DNA from 2 places in the Marinobacter sp. KM021 genome. Region 1 is predicted to be linked to the other one. Evidence: predicted binding sites of a transcription regulator. Region 1 holds the regulator's gene; the other holds the start of a gene.
What was found. Region 1 encodes LexA, which represses DNA repair genes until DNA is damaged. Its sites were predicted from a motif close to CTGTNTNNNNANACAG; they were not measured.

Region 1 (6,290 bases):
GCGGAAACGGAAGCGCTGTCTCAGGGCTCCGCCGAGCTCCTGCTACGGGCAAGGCGAACGCTGCTGGTGATGATTGCGCGATACCATCAGCACAAAGCCGAAAAACCGCAGACACTGGCAGAACTGGAAACACTGTTTCCTTACGAGGTACACGAGACCCGGCTTTTGAGAGAACTGGCAGAGACATCGGGAAGCTGGTGGAACCATCTTGATCAGGTTGAATCGGCTTTGAGCCAGCCTCCGACCACACGCAAGAATGTTACCGAAGAGAATATCATCGCGGTTTCAGTCGAACAGGGCCCGAACCGGTCCGCCGCCACACTTAGAAAGACCCTGACGGCCATGACTGAACTGGCCAAACGGCTTGAGGAACAACACAGCGAGTGGTAGCCCCACCCTGTTGGTTAAATTCCCACACCGAATCGAATACACCAAGACAAAGGTTGAACGAATGTCACCATCGTTTTTTGAAATCGTACAACTTGCCAATGGCGACTACGCCTTGCGCCGCATTGATGACGACGCAGCGCCGTTGGTGCGCATTTCCTTCTCGCAGGAGGCCAGGGAAATGATGGAAGACCGCGACATGAGCGTAGCCAAGGCGATGATTGCGGCAGGGATTGAGGCCGCCGGCAATATCGCACACGATATTGACTGGGACGATGACGACAATGATCTGGCCGAACCCCAGCCCCAATACACCCTCCACTGAACTCCTTTACCGATGACGCAGCACCACGCCGTGGCTGCTACCTTGCGCCGAAGCCTTTTGAAGGGACTCAAAGGCTGAACGCCCGAGCTTGTTAGTCCAGAGCACCACCGCATGACAGGTACCGGCACTCAAAGCACGCTCAGCCAGCTGCTGTGCTGAGTAATCGTTGGTTGAGCGCAATACCAGCAATTCACTGGCCACAATACCGTGCATTTTCTGCCACTTGCCAACCAAGGACTGTGGCGGGTCAATCAGTGCCAGCCAGCGCTTCTCCTGGTTCAGCTGGGTGAGCATAGGGAGCAGCAACTGGACGTTCTCTACCTGGCCTTCAGGAAGAATAATTTCCGTCACGTTACCGCCAAAATCCCTGGTTCCCCGACCGACGTCTGACGATGAGTGAAGGGCTGTGGACCGTGCTTTTCCTGTAGACACCGTGCGGGCGGGCATGATGGCCGCCGGCTGGAACGCCATGTTCTGAGTGAAGCTTAACTGTTCCATTGCTCACCTACCTGCGCTAATCGTTTCTTATTGCTGGTTATCAATGCAAATCTGATCGGCGGATCACGCCCACACCCAGACCTTCGATAAACAACTCCTGTTCAGCCAGATCAATTTCAATCGGGGCAAACTCTTCGTTTTCCGCAATCAACCAGACCTTTGAGCCGTCCCTGCGAAACCGCTTTACCGTCACTTCTTCACCAACCCTGGCAACAACCACCTGCCCGTTATGGACATCCTGAGTGCGATGCACTGCGAGCAGATCACCGTCGAGAATGCCAATGTCTTTCATGCTCATGCCGCGCACCCGGAGCAGGTAATCGGCGGATGGCGAGAAAAATTCCGGCTGCAAAGTGCAGTGCTCTTCAATGTGTTCCTGGGCGAGAATCGGGCTGCCCGCCGCAACCTGGCCGACAACCGGTAACCCCGGGTCCTGCTCCACTTCCGGCAGTCGAATCCCCCGGCTGGCACCGGGCACCATTTCGATGGCGCCTTTCCTGGCCAGGGCCCGCAAGTGCTCCTCTGCCGCATTGGCGGAGCGGAACCCCAGTTCGGCAGCGATTTCTGCCCGCGTTGGCGGGTAACCGGTTTCGTCTACGTAACGCCGGATGATATCCAGCACCTGGGACTGTCGCGCGGTCAGCTTCATGCATGTACTCCGGGTTTTTCATCCTGGTTTTATATACAGTGATTTGACTATATACAGTGTTTTATCCAGTGTAAAGCCCGATTGAAATTTTCTGCCATGTAATCGGGCCGCAGCATATCGGTGTGTTATGGTTTAAGTCCGTGAATTATATGGATGCAAGGTGCCAATGAATTCGACAGAGCGTTGTGCGATGCCGGAGCGGCTTCGTAATCATCAAGGAGAAGAGCGTAGAGTTGGCGTGGAGATTGAACTCTCCGGACTGGGCTACGATGAACTGGTCGAACATGTCGCCCGCCTGCTCAAGGGCACCCCGGAGCTGGAGTCGCGTTATGTCACCAGCCTGGAGACTGACGCCGGAACCTTCACCATTGAGCTGGACTCTGACCCCGTGAAGGATCTTGACCTGGCGGACGAACGCCTGCCCGAGTCAATCCGCGAGCTGGGCACCCACGCCATGGATGTCATCGATTTTGCTGCAGAGCGCATTGTGCCTCTTGAGATTGTCGGGCCGCCTCTGCCCTTTTCCAGACTGGACCTGATAGAGGAACTGGTAGACCAGCTTCGCGACCTTGGCGCGGAAGGCAGCAGGGAAGCGATTTATTTTGCTTTCGGCCTGCAACTCAATCCCGAACTGCCGGACCTGGAACCCGCAACCATTGTCACCTACCTGCAGGCCTTCGCGGCACTTTATGACTGGCTCAAATCCCGGCATCAGATTGACATAAGCCGAAAATTTACCACTTACATCGAGCCCTGGAGCAGCCGTTACACGGATATGCTGATGGCGGAAAATTACGCTCCCGACCAGGCCTCGCTGATGAAAGACTATCTGAACTTCAACCCGACGCGGAACAAGGCCCTGGATCTTCTGCCACTGTTTGCACACATGGATTCAGAGCTGTTGCACGACTATGTAGACGACCCGAGAATCAAGAGCCGGCCGACGCTGCACTACCGGTTACCCGATTGCGATATCGACAACCCCCGATGGCATTTCTCCACGGTCTGGAACGACTGGGTGGTACTGGAGCAGATCGCAAACCATCCAGAGCACCTGAAAGAACTCAGGGAACTGTTCCGCGAAGCCCAGACATTCAGTTTTCGCAACCTCACCCGCTCATGGCGTGACACCACGGAACAATGGCTTGAACAGCGCGGTTATGTCTGAGACCCAGGAAGCACCAGAATCGCCGGGGATCACCATTGGCATCAGCGGCCCCGCCCGGCGCAGCACCGCCCACAGACTGATCAATCTGGGCCTGCGGCTGCACGGTGCCCACACGCACTACATTCGCCCCGGATCCAGCACGGACGTCTCCCTGCTCGATGGCCTGGTGCTGTCTGGTGGCACCCACGTGCACCCCAACCGCTATGGCCAACAGCCACAAGTGACCGCAAGATACGACCTGAAACGGGACGAAACCGACTTCAGGCTGCTCAAGCAAGCCGAGGAAATAGACATTCCGGTACTGGGTATATGCCGCGGCGCCCAGTTCATCAATGTCTTTCATGGCGGGTCGCTGTGCCAGAACGTGACCCCGCTGCGAATGAAAACCCGTCACCGCCCTTTGCTGCTCCCCCTTCAAACAGTCCAGCTGGTCCAGGACAGCCGGATAGGCCGGCTGATGCACAGCACCCTGATTGGTGCGAACCGTATTCACAGCCAGGCGATTAAACACCTGGGGCGGAATCTCAGGGTTACGGCACTGGACAACGACCTGTTTGTGCAGGCCATCGAAAACACCGGGCAACAATGGTTGATGGGGGTTCAGTGGCATCCGGAATACCTGCTGTATCACACCGGCCACCGGCGGATTTTCAGCCACTTTGTGCACGCCGCCCGGGCTCGGAAACTGCAGCGGCTGCAAAGCCAAGATATGGCCTTTGGCCAACAAGGAGACTGATCATGAAAAAATACACCAAAGCTCTGGCCGCAACGGTGTTCGTGGCTTCATTCGCGCCACTGGCCGTTTCCGCTGGCGAAGTGAGCCTGAGTGGCGAGGGCAGCATTCGCTACACTCCGGACAGCGCCCGTTTGCAATTTACCGCCAGTGCCGAGCACAACCTGCCAGAACGGGCTTCCGATCGCCTTTCCGAGACCATGGAGCAATGGCGCAAGGCCATACAGGGCATGCGCGACCAACTGGTGGACTACTCAGACGCCAACGTTAACCTGTATACCCGGTCGCTACCGGTTCAGGAGCGTGGGCAACAACCGGAGCGAATGGCGGTGGCAAGCCAGACGGTCAGCTTTTCCATCGACAATCTTGAACTCCTGAACCCCCTGCTGGAACAGGCCCACAAGGTCGGCCTGCAATACCATCTCAGCGAACACCAGTTTTTCCATTCCGACGAAGAGCGTCTGCAACGCCAGGCTCTGGCCAGGGCCATCGAGGATGCTCGCAGCCGGTGTGCCTTTGTGGCGAAGCAATTGGGCAAAACCTGTGGTGAGGTGAAAACCATCAACATCAATGGCGGGCACCGCCCGATGCCCATGATGATGGCAGAAGCAAAATCCGCCAGCGATACCGTTTCCAGTATCGCCCCCCGGGAAATCCAGGCCAGCGTCAACGCCACCTTTAACCTGGATTAACAACCGTCGATCAGAAATCCCGAGTGTAGAAGATATCCAGTGAGGCGGCCAGACCACTGGCCGCCTCCAGATAGAAATACCGGCCCAGATCATAACGCAGTGCGACCGTGGTGATCGGTTCGAATATCCCGACGCCGTACCTCAGGCTCAATTCATCGGTTATGTATCCGCTGGCCACCACCGAAGCCTCATCCCCGGAACCTTCAGTTTCCAGGGTGAGATTGCGAATGCCCAACTCGTCTCCAATGCCCTGGGTCAGGCGGCTTGCCTGGGTCAGCCCCAGCGACAGAGCAGCTTGCGCCATCTGACCGTCGTCACCGCGGCTTTGAGGCGGGCGGCCCAGAATGATGTAGGACAGCGCATCGCTTTGGGGCATGGAGGGTTCTGAGAATACCTCGGTTTCAGGGGCGTTCACGGGGCCGCTAAGCCTGATACCGGCAACAACAGTGTCTACCCTGCGCACTGCCTCGATGTCCAGGTAGGGTTCTGTCAGAGCACCAACAAACAGGATTCGCGCTCGCCGCAGTTCCAGATCCTGCCCAAATGCCTGGTATTGGCCATTCACCAGTTGTAGCGCACCCCGGGTATCCATGTCGTTGCCAATCCGCAGGGTCCCCTCGAGATTCCCGGTCACACCGAAAGCATCAAACGCTACCCGGTCTTCGCCGACCACCACAGTCACGTCCATCACCATACGCCGGATGGTCGGTTCCTCGGTTTCAACTCCGACAATCACCTCATCTTCGGAGATAGAAACCGCTGACTCCGGAAGCCCCTTGATCTCGATCTCACCACGGGGTACTTCCACACGCCCCGACACCGAGAGTTCACCACTGCGGAAAGCAATGGCGAGGTCTGGCCCAACTTCAACCCGGGCATAGGGTTCGAAATTCACCGGCAGCCTGTCGCCAACAATCGACAGCTCAATCTCTGGCTCCTGCTTCCAATTGATCATCCCCGAAAGTTGCCCGCTACTGCGGTCGTTACTGTTCCAGCGCCCGCTGATATCAGCGGAATCCCCGAGAAACTCGAGCACCAGAACCACATCATTCAGTGGGAGTGGCAGGCCCGGATCGTAAAAACGACCATTCGTAAGAGCCAGCTCGCCATGAATCATGGGGCGTAACAATGGGCCGGTAATCTCGCCTTGGCCGTTAACCTGACCACCAATCTCTTCCACCCCGGCAAAGGCGGAAGCAAAAGCCAGATCCAGTGAGTTCAAGCTGAAACGGCCCTGTACCGGCCGCTCTTCGGCCATTGGATCAACCGCCAGCTCGGCAGTAAAATCGCCCAGCTCTGGCCCCCGCAGGGCAACTGAAAGCTCAGCTATGCTGGGCTGAAGACGGGCATCAACGGTCAGGCGCTCATGACTCAGGGTTTCCCAGTCATCCAGCACCAGGAATTCGAAGGTTCCCTCACCGGCATCCAGTGTGACTCTGCCATCCGGCCCTGCGTCGGTCAGCGACAGATCCACGTCGGCATCCAGGTGCGCACTCCATCGGAAAGTATCAGGCAACAGTGGCTCAAGGGCCGTTGTCGGAAACTGGCGAATCTGGAAGGCGATGTGGGCATCCGGCAATAGCTGCTGATCGTCAGCGCACACCGAACTTTCCTGCCAGCGCCAGCAGTGAGCGCCGAGGCTCAGGTTGCCTTCTTCGGTGTAGGCAAGGTCAGCGGGAGACTCCAGTTGCCACGTCTGGCCCGGTCCGGGTATGTCGATTTCACCACGGTTCAGTGCACCCTGCCAGGCATCCAGGCTCTCACCCAGGGCGCCGGCGAATACGGCAAGCAGGGTCGCCTCACTGTGGCTGGCATTGACTGTTAGCTGATGCTCATCC
Region 2 (6,290 bases), 2.2 Mb from region 1:
AAAAAAGGGGCCAGCAAGCGCCGGCCCCAACAGCTCTCCGAATCGAGAGGGGGATTCAGTGATGGGTCGCCTGACCCTTAACGAACATCTCCCGGGCGTGGGCAATGGTGTGCTCTGTCATGTCTACGCCGCCCAGCATTCTTGCCACTTCGCTGATTCTTCCCTGGTCATCCAGCGTTTCAATGCGTGAATAGGTTGCGTCCTGTTCGGTGAATTTGCTGACGAACAGGTGCTGGTGGCACTGAGCTGCAACCTGGGGCAAGTGAGTGACACACAGCACCTGGCCGTTGCTGCCCAGAGACCGGAGCAAACGCCCGACCACCTCTGCTGTGCCGCCACCAATACCCACGTCCACTTCGTCAAACACGAGGGTGGGGGTGGTTGAGGTCTGGGCGACCACTACCTGAATGGCAAGGCTGATCCGAGACAGTTCGCCCCCGGAGGCCACCTTGGCCAGTGGGCGTGCGGGTTGCCCCGGGTTGGCGCTGACCAGGAACTCGACATCTTCCATACCGTGGGGGGCCGGTTCGTCATTGCTGTTGCGGCCCAGTTTGGTAACAAACTGGACGGCCGGCATGCTCAGCTGTGCAAGCTCCTGAGCAATTCGCTGATCCAGTTCCGCCGCTGCCTGCTCCCGCTTGGCCGTTAATTGCCCGGCCAGTTCATCAAACCGTTTGCGCAGGGCTTGCTGCTCTGCCTCAAGCTGCTCGAGGCTGCCTTCGCCGCCGTCCAGTTCTTCCAGTTCGTTCGACAGGCGTTGGTGCAGTTCCGGCAATTCCTCCGGTGTGATGCGGTGCTTTCGAGCCATCTGATAAATGGCGCTCAGGCGTTCCTCGACCTCGGCCAGCCGTGCGGGGTCTGCTTCGTAGTCTTCAACAAAGTGCCGAAGGTTGTCCCCGGCTTCTGAAATCTGGATCTGTGCTTCGGTCAGCATCTGGATGGTGTCAGCCAGTGCCGGAACATCCACTGGGAGTTGCTCCAGTTGCTGGAGTGCCTGACGCACCAGGTCGGCGGCACTGGTTTCGTCCTCAGTGCACAGCAGGGCAGCCTGATGGCTGCTATGCAGTACCGCATCGGCCTGGCTCAGCTGCGCTTGTTCCTGTTCAAGCGCTTCCTGTTCGCCATCGCCCAGGGCAAGCCGGTCCAGCTCTTCCACCTGGTACCGGAGCAGTTGCAGTTTTGCCTCTGCCTCGTCGGCGTTCTGGCGCCGCTGTTCCAGCTTCTGACTGGTTCTATGCCAGGCTTTCCAGGCATCCCGGGTTTGCTCTGCCAGGTCTTCGGCGCCGGAGAATTCGTCCAGCAGCTTCCGATGAGTGTCTTTTTGCAGCAGTGACTGATGTTGGTGCTGGCTGTGAATATCCATCAGCAGGCCGCCAAGGTCCTTGAGCTGGGAGAGTGGGCAGGGCTGGCCATTAATAAAGGCTTTTGAACGACCATCCTTGCTGATGGTCCGGCGCAGGATGCAGTCGTCTTTGTCATCCAGTTCGTGTTCTTCCAGCCATTGTCGGGCAATCGGAATACGTGAGATGTCGAAGCTGGCGGTGATATCGGCTCGTTTGGCGCCGTGGCGCACGGCTCCGGCATCTGCTCGGCCGCCCATGGCCAGGCTGAGAGCATCCAGAACAATGGATTTACCTGCGCCGGTTTCACCGGTCAGGGCCGTCATGCCTTTGCTGAAATGCAGGTCGACCCGTTCGGCGATGGCGTAGTTGGAGACCATAAGTTGTGTGAGCATGCCGATAACCTCCGCTCAGAATTGGAGACTCTCTGAAAATTGTCTGGACACTGTTGATCTATACAGTTGCTGTGAATATATACAGCCTTTTTCCTGATTGCAAACAATCGAATCGTGAAAATCTGAAAGAATGCATCGTTTGAGGTTGAAACCTGAGGGGCGGGCCCCATATCCGTTCGCAAAGTCGTATTTTCCTGCCTGTGCAAGGCGGGGCTCATTTAGCCGCAGGCCCTCGGGCCCAGGGAAAGTCATCAGGAGTTGTCATGAGTGCTGACGATAAGCGCAACGAACAAGTAGACGAGCTGAACGAGGCAGTAAACGCCACAGAAGAGCAGGGCGAAGCAGAAACCGCCGGTGCTGAAGAAGGTTCCGAACTGGAATTGCTGAAGGCGCAGTTGCAGGAATACCAGGACCAGGCGCTGAGGGCCCAGGCTGAGATGCAGAATGTGCGTCGTCGAGCCGAAATTGATGTGGAAAAGGCCCACAAGTTCGCTCTGGAAAAGTTTGTGAAAGAGCTTCTTCCGGTGGCGGACAGCCTTGAAAAGGCAGTGGAAAGCACTGAAGGACATGAAAACGCCGGTGAGCTGGTTGGCTCCATTCGCGAAGGCGTGGAAATGACTTTGGGCCTGTTCATGAACGGCCTCAAGAAATTCAACGTTGAACAGGTGAACCCGGTGGGTGAACCGTTCGATCCGCAACAGCACGAGGCGATGTCTATGGTGCCCGCGCCAGATGCCGAGCCGAACAGTGTGGTTGCCGTGGTGCAGAAGGGCTACCTGCTGAACGGTCGCGTGGTTCGTCCCGCCATGGTGGTTGTGGCCAAGGCCGAAGATGCACCAAAAATCGACGAGCAGGCTTGAAAAGCCGATTAAAGCGCCAATATAGCGATTAAACAGCGACAGTCAGGGCAAACCTCCCTGGGACAGCATTCAGAAAGATTTGGAGTGATTCGATGAGCAAGATTATTGGTATCGACCTGGGAACCACCAACTCCTGTGTGGCCATCATGGATGGCGACAAGGTAAAGGTTATTGAAAATGCTGAGGGTGATCGTACAACTCCCTCCATTATCGCGTACACCGACGATAACGAGACCCTGGTTGGTCAGTCCGCCAAGCGCCAGGCGGTCACCAACCCCCATAACACCCTTTACGCCATCAAGCGTCTGATCGGTCGTCGTTTTGAGGACGATGTGGTTCAGAAAGACATCAAGATGGTGCCTTACAAGATCTCCAAGGCCGACAACGGCGACGCCTGGGTTGAAGTGAAGGGCCAGAAGATGGCACCGCCCCAGATCTCTGCAGAAGTTCTGAAGAAAATGAAGAAGACTGCAGAAGACTACCTGGGCGAGAAGGTAACGGAAGCAGTTATCACCGTGCCGGCTTACTTCAATGACAGTCAGCGCCAGGCCACCAAAGACGCGGGTAAGATCGCCGGTCTGGAAGTGAAGCGTATCATCAACGAGCCGACCGCGGCTGCCCTGGCCTATGGCCTGGACAAGAAGAGCGGTGACCGCACAGTTGCTGTATACGATCTGGGTGGTGGTACTTTCGACCTCTCCATTATTGAAATTGCGGATGTCGACGGTGAGCATCAGTTCGAGGTTCTGGCCACCAACGGTGACACCTTCCTGGGTGGTGAAGACTTCGACCTGAAGGTCATCGAGTACCTGGCAGACCAGTTCAAGAAAGACAGTGGCATCGACCTGCGCGGCGATTCCCTGGCCATGCAGCGCCTGAAGGAAGCCGGTGAGAAAGCGAAGATCGAGCTGTCCAGCAGCCAGCAGACAGACGTGAACCTGCCGTACATCACTGCAGACGCGTCTGGGCCCAAGCACATGAACGTGAAGCTGACCCGCGCCAAGCTGGAAAGCCTGGTGGAAGATCTGGTTCAGCGCAGCCTGGAGCCCTGTAAAGTCGCACTGCAGGACGCCGGCATGAAGGCGTCTGAAATCGACGAAGTTATCCTGGTGGGTGGTCAGACCCGTATGCCGCTGGTGCAGGAAAAGGTAAAAGAGTTCTTCGGCAAAGAAGCCCGTAAAGACGTGAACCCGGACGAAGCCGTGGCCATGGGTGCTGCCATCCAGGCGGCTGTTCTTTCCGGTGACGTAAAAGACGTGCTGCTGCTGGACGTAACCCCGCTGACTCTGGGTATTGAAACCATGGGTGGCGTGGCAACGCCGCTGATCGACAAGAACACCACCATCCCGACCAAGAAGTCGCAGACGTTCTCAACAGCGGATGACAACCAGACGGCCGTAACCATTCACGTGGTTCAAGGTGAGCGTAAGCAGGCTTCCCAGAACAAGTCGCTGGGCCGCTTTGACCTGGCGGATATTCCGCCGGCGCCGCGCGGTGTGCCGCAGATCGAAGTCACCTTCGATATCGATGCCAACGGTATCCTGAACGTGTCTGCCAAAGACAAGGCCACCGGTAAAGAACAGTCCATCGTTATCAAGGCCTCGTCTGGTCTGAACGACGACGAGATCGAGAAGATGGTTCGCGATGCCGAGGCCAACGCCGAGGAAGATCGCAAGTTCGAAGAGCTGGTTCAGGTTCGCAACCAGGGTGATGCCATGGTTCACGCCGTGCGCAAGACCCTGACCGAAGCCGGCGACAAGGTTTCTGACAGTGAAAAGGAGTCTATCGAGGCGGCCATCAAGGATCTGGAAGAAGCCCTGACCGGCTCTGACAAGGAAGCCATCGAAACCAAGACTCAGAAACTGACCGAAGTGTCTTCCGAGCTTGCACAGAAGATGTACGCGGATCAGGCAGACCAGGCGCAGCAGGCTGGCGGGCAGGAAGGTGCCCAGTCCCAGGCGGCTGACGATGCGGTGGACGCCGAGTTCGAAGAAGTCAAAGACGACGACAAGAAGTAAATCCTAAGTACATCAGGTAGTTGGAAAACGCGGGGGTAAGCCCCGCGTTTTCCGCGTTATAGCAACAGGGTTTTAAGCATGGCCAAGCGCGATTATTACGAAGTACTCGGGGTCTCCCGGGACGCGGACGAGAAGGACATAAAGCGGGCTTACCGAAAGCTTGCGATGAAATACCATCCGGACCGTAACCCGGACGACAAAGACGCCGAGAACAAGTTCAAGGAGGCCAGCGAAGCCTACGAAATTCTTGCCGATGGCAGCAAGCGTGCGGCCTACGACCAGTTTGGTCATGCCGGCGTGGATGGCCAGGCCGGCGGTGGCTTTGGCGGCGGTGGTGCCAGCTTCTCCGATATCTTTGGCGATGTATTTGGTGACATCTTCGGTGGCGGTGGTCGGGGCCGCAATACTCGTGGTTCAGACCTGCGCTACACCCTGGAAATCGATCTGGAAGAAGCCGTCAAAGGCAAAACCGTCAAGATCAATATTCCTGGCCACAAAGAGTGTGAAGCCTGCGATGGCAGTGGTGCTGAAAAAGGCTCCCGTCCTGAAACCTGTGGTACCTGCCAGGGTATGGGGCAGGTTCGCATGCAGCAGGGTTTCTTCACCGTGCAGCAGGCATGCCCGACCTGCCGGGGCTCCGGTCAGGTTATCAAGAATCCCTGTAAAGTGTGCCACGGCCAGGGCCGCGTGAGGCAGGAAAAAACCCTGTCTGTGAAAGTGCCACCCGGTGTGGATACCGGCGATCGCATTCGCCTTTCAGGTGAGGGCGAAATGGGCGTTGATGGTGGGCCGCCAGGCGACCTGTATGTGCAGATTGCCGTGCGCGAGCACTCCATCTTTACCCGTGATGGCCGTAATCTATACTGCGAAGTGCCTATCAGCATCGTGGACGCAGCCCTGGGTGGTGAACTGGAAGTGCCGACCCTGGATGGCCGGGTCAAACTCAAGATTCCACCGGAAACCCAGACCGGCAAACTCTTCCGCCTGCGCAACAAGGGAGTGAGTCCCGTTCGCGGTGGCCCTGCCGGCGATTTGCTGTGCCGCGTGATGGTGGAAACACCGGTCAACCTTACCAAGCGCCAGAAAGAGCTGCTGGAAGAGTTCCAGGAAACCCTGAGCGGCAACAACGGCACCCATCATGCTCCGAAGAAAACCTCCTGGTTTGAGGGTGTGAAAAGCTTCTTCGACGAAATGAAATTCTGAGGGCAGAACAGATGCGGGTAGCAATCATCGGCGCCGCCGGGCGCATGGGCAAAGTACTGATCGAAGCCGTAGACGGCACCGAAGGCCTCGAACTCGGTGCTGCCATCGTCGAGCCAGGCAGCAGCCTGATTGGCGCCGACGCCGGCGAAATGACTGGCATCGGCAAAACCGGCATCAAAATGGCCGGCAGCCTCGACGACGTCAAAAACGACTTCGACGTACTGGTGGACTTCACCTTCCCGGACCTCACCCTGGAAAATGCAAAGTTCTGCAGCGCCAACGGCAAAATGATCGTCATCGGCACCACCGGCATGACCGACGCCGAAAAAGAACAGTTGGCCTTGGCGGCAGAATCCACCCCTGTGGTCTTCGCCCCCAACATGAGCGTTGGCGTCAACGTCGTCCTCAACCTCCTGCGCACCGCAGCGGCTACTTTGGGTGACGACTACGACGTAGAAATCATCGAGGCCCATC

Region 2: the regulator LexA is predicted to act here: its motif matches at 1,805-1,820, upstream of recN (DNA repair protein RecN).

Annotation. Positions count from the first base shown of each region.
Region 1 is NZ_CP136129.1:617,486-623,775, reverse strand. It holds gene RVM24_RS02960 (DUF6586 family protein) at 1-390, shown strand, start outside; gene RVM24_RS02955 (hypothetical protein) at 452-712, shown strand; gene RVM24_RS02950 (cell division inhibitor SulA) at 719-1,210, opposite strand; gene lexA (transcriptional repressor LexA) at 1,251-1,859, opposite strand; gene RVM24_RS02940 (amidoligase family protein) at 2,026-3,027, shown strand; gene RVM24_RS02935 (gamma-glutamyl-gamma-aminobutyrate hydrolase family protein) at 3,020-3,763, shown strand; gene RVM24_RS02930 (SIMPL domain-containing protein) at 3,766-4,452, shown strand; gene RVM24_RS02925 (translocation/assembly module TamB domain-containing protein) at 4,463-6,290, opposite strand, start outside.
Region 2 is NZ_CP136129.1:2,836,669-2,842,958, reverse strand. It holds gene recN (DNA repair protein RecN) at 56-1,735, opposite strand; gene grpE (nucleotide exchange factor GrpE) at 1,999-2,595, shown strand; gene dnaK (molecular chaperone DnaK) at 2,688-4,613, shown strand; gene dnaJ (molecular chaperone DnaJ) at 4,692-5,816, shown strand; gene dapB (4-hydroxy-tetrahydrodipicolinate reductase) at 5,828-6,290, shown strand, end outside.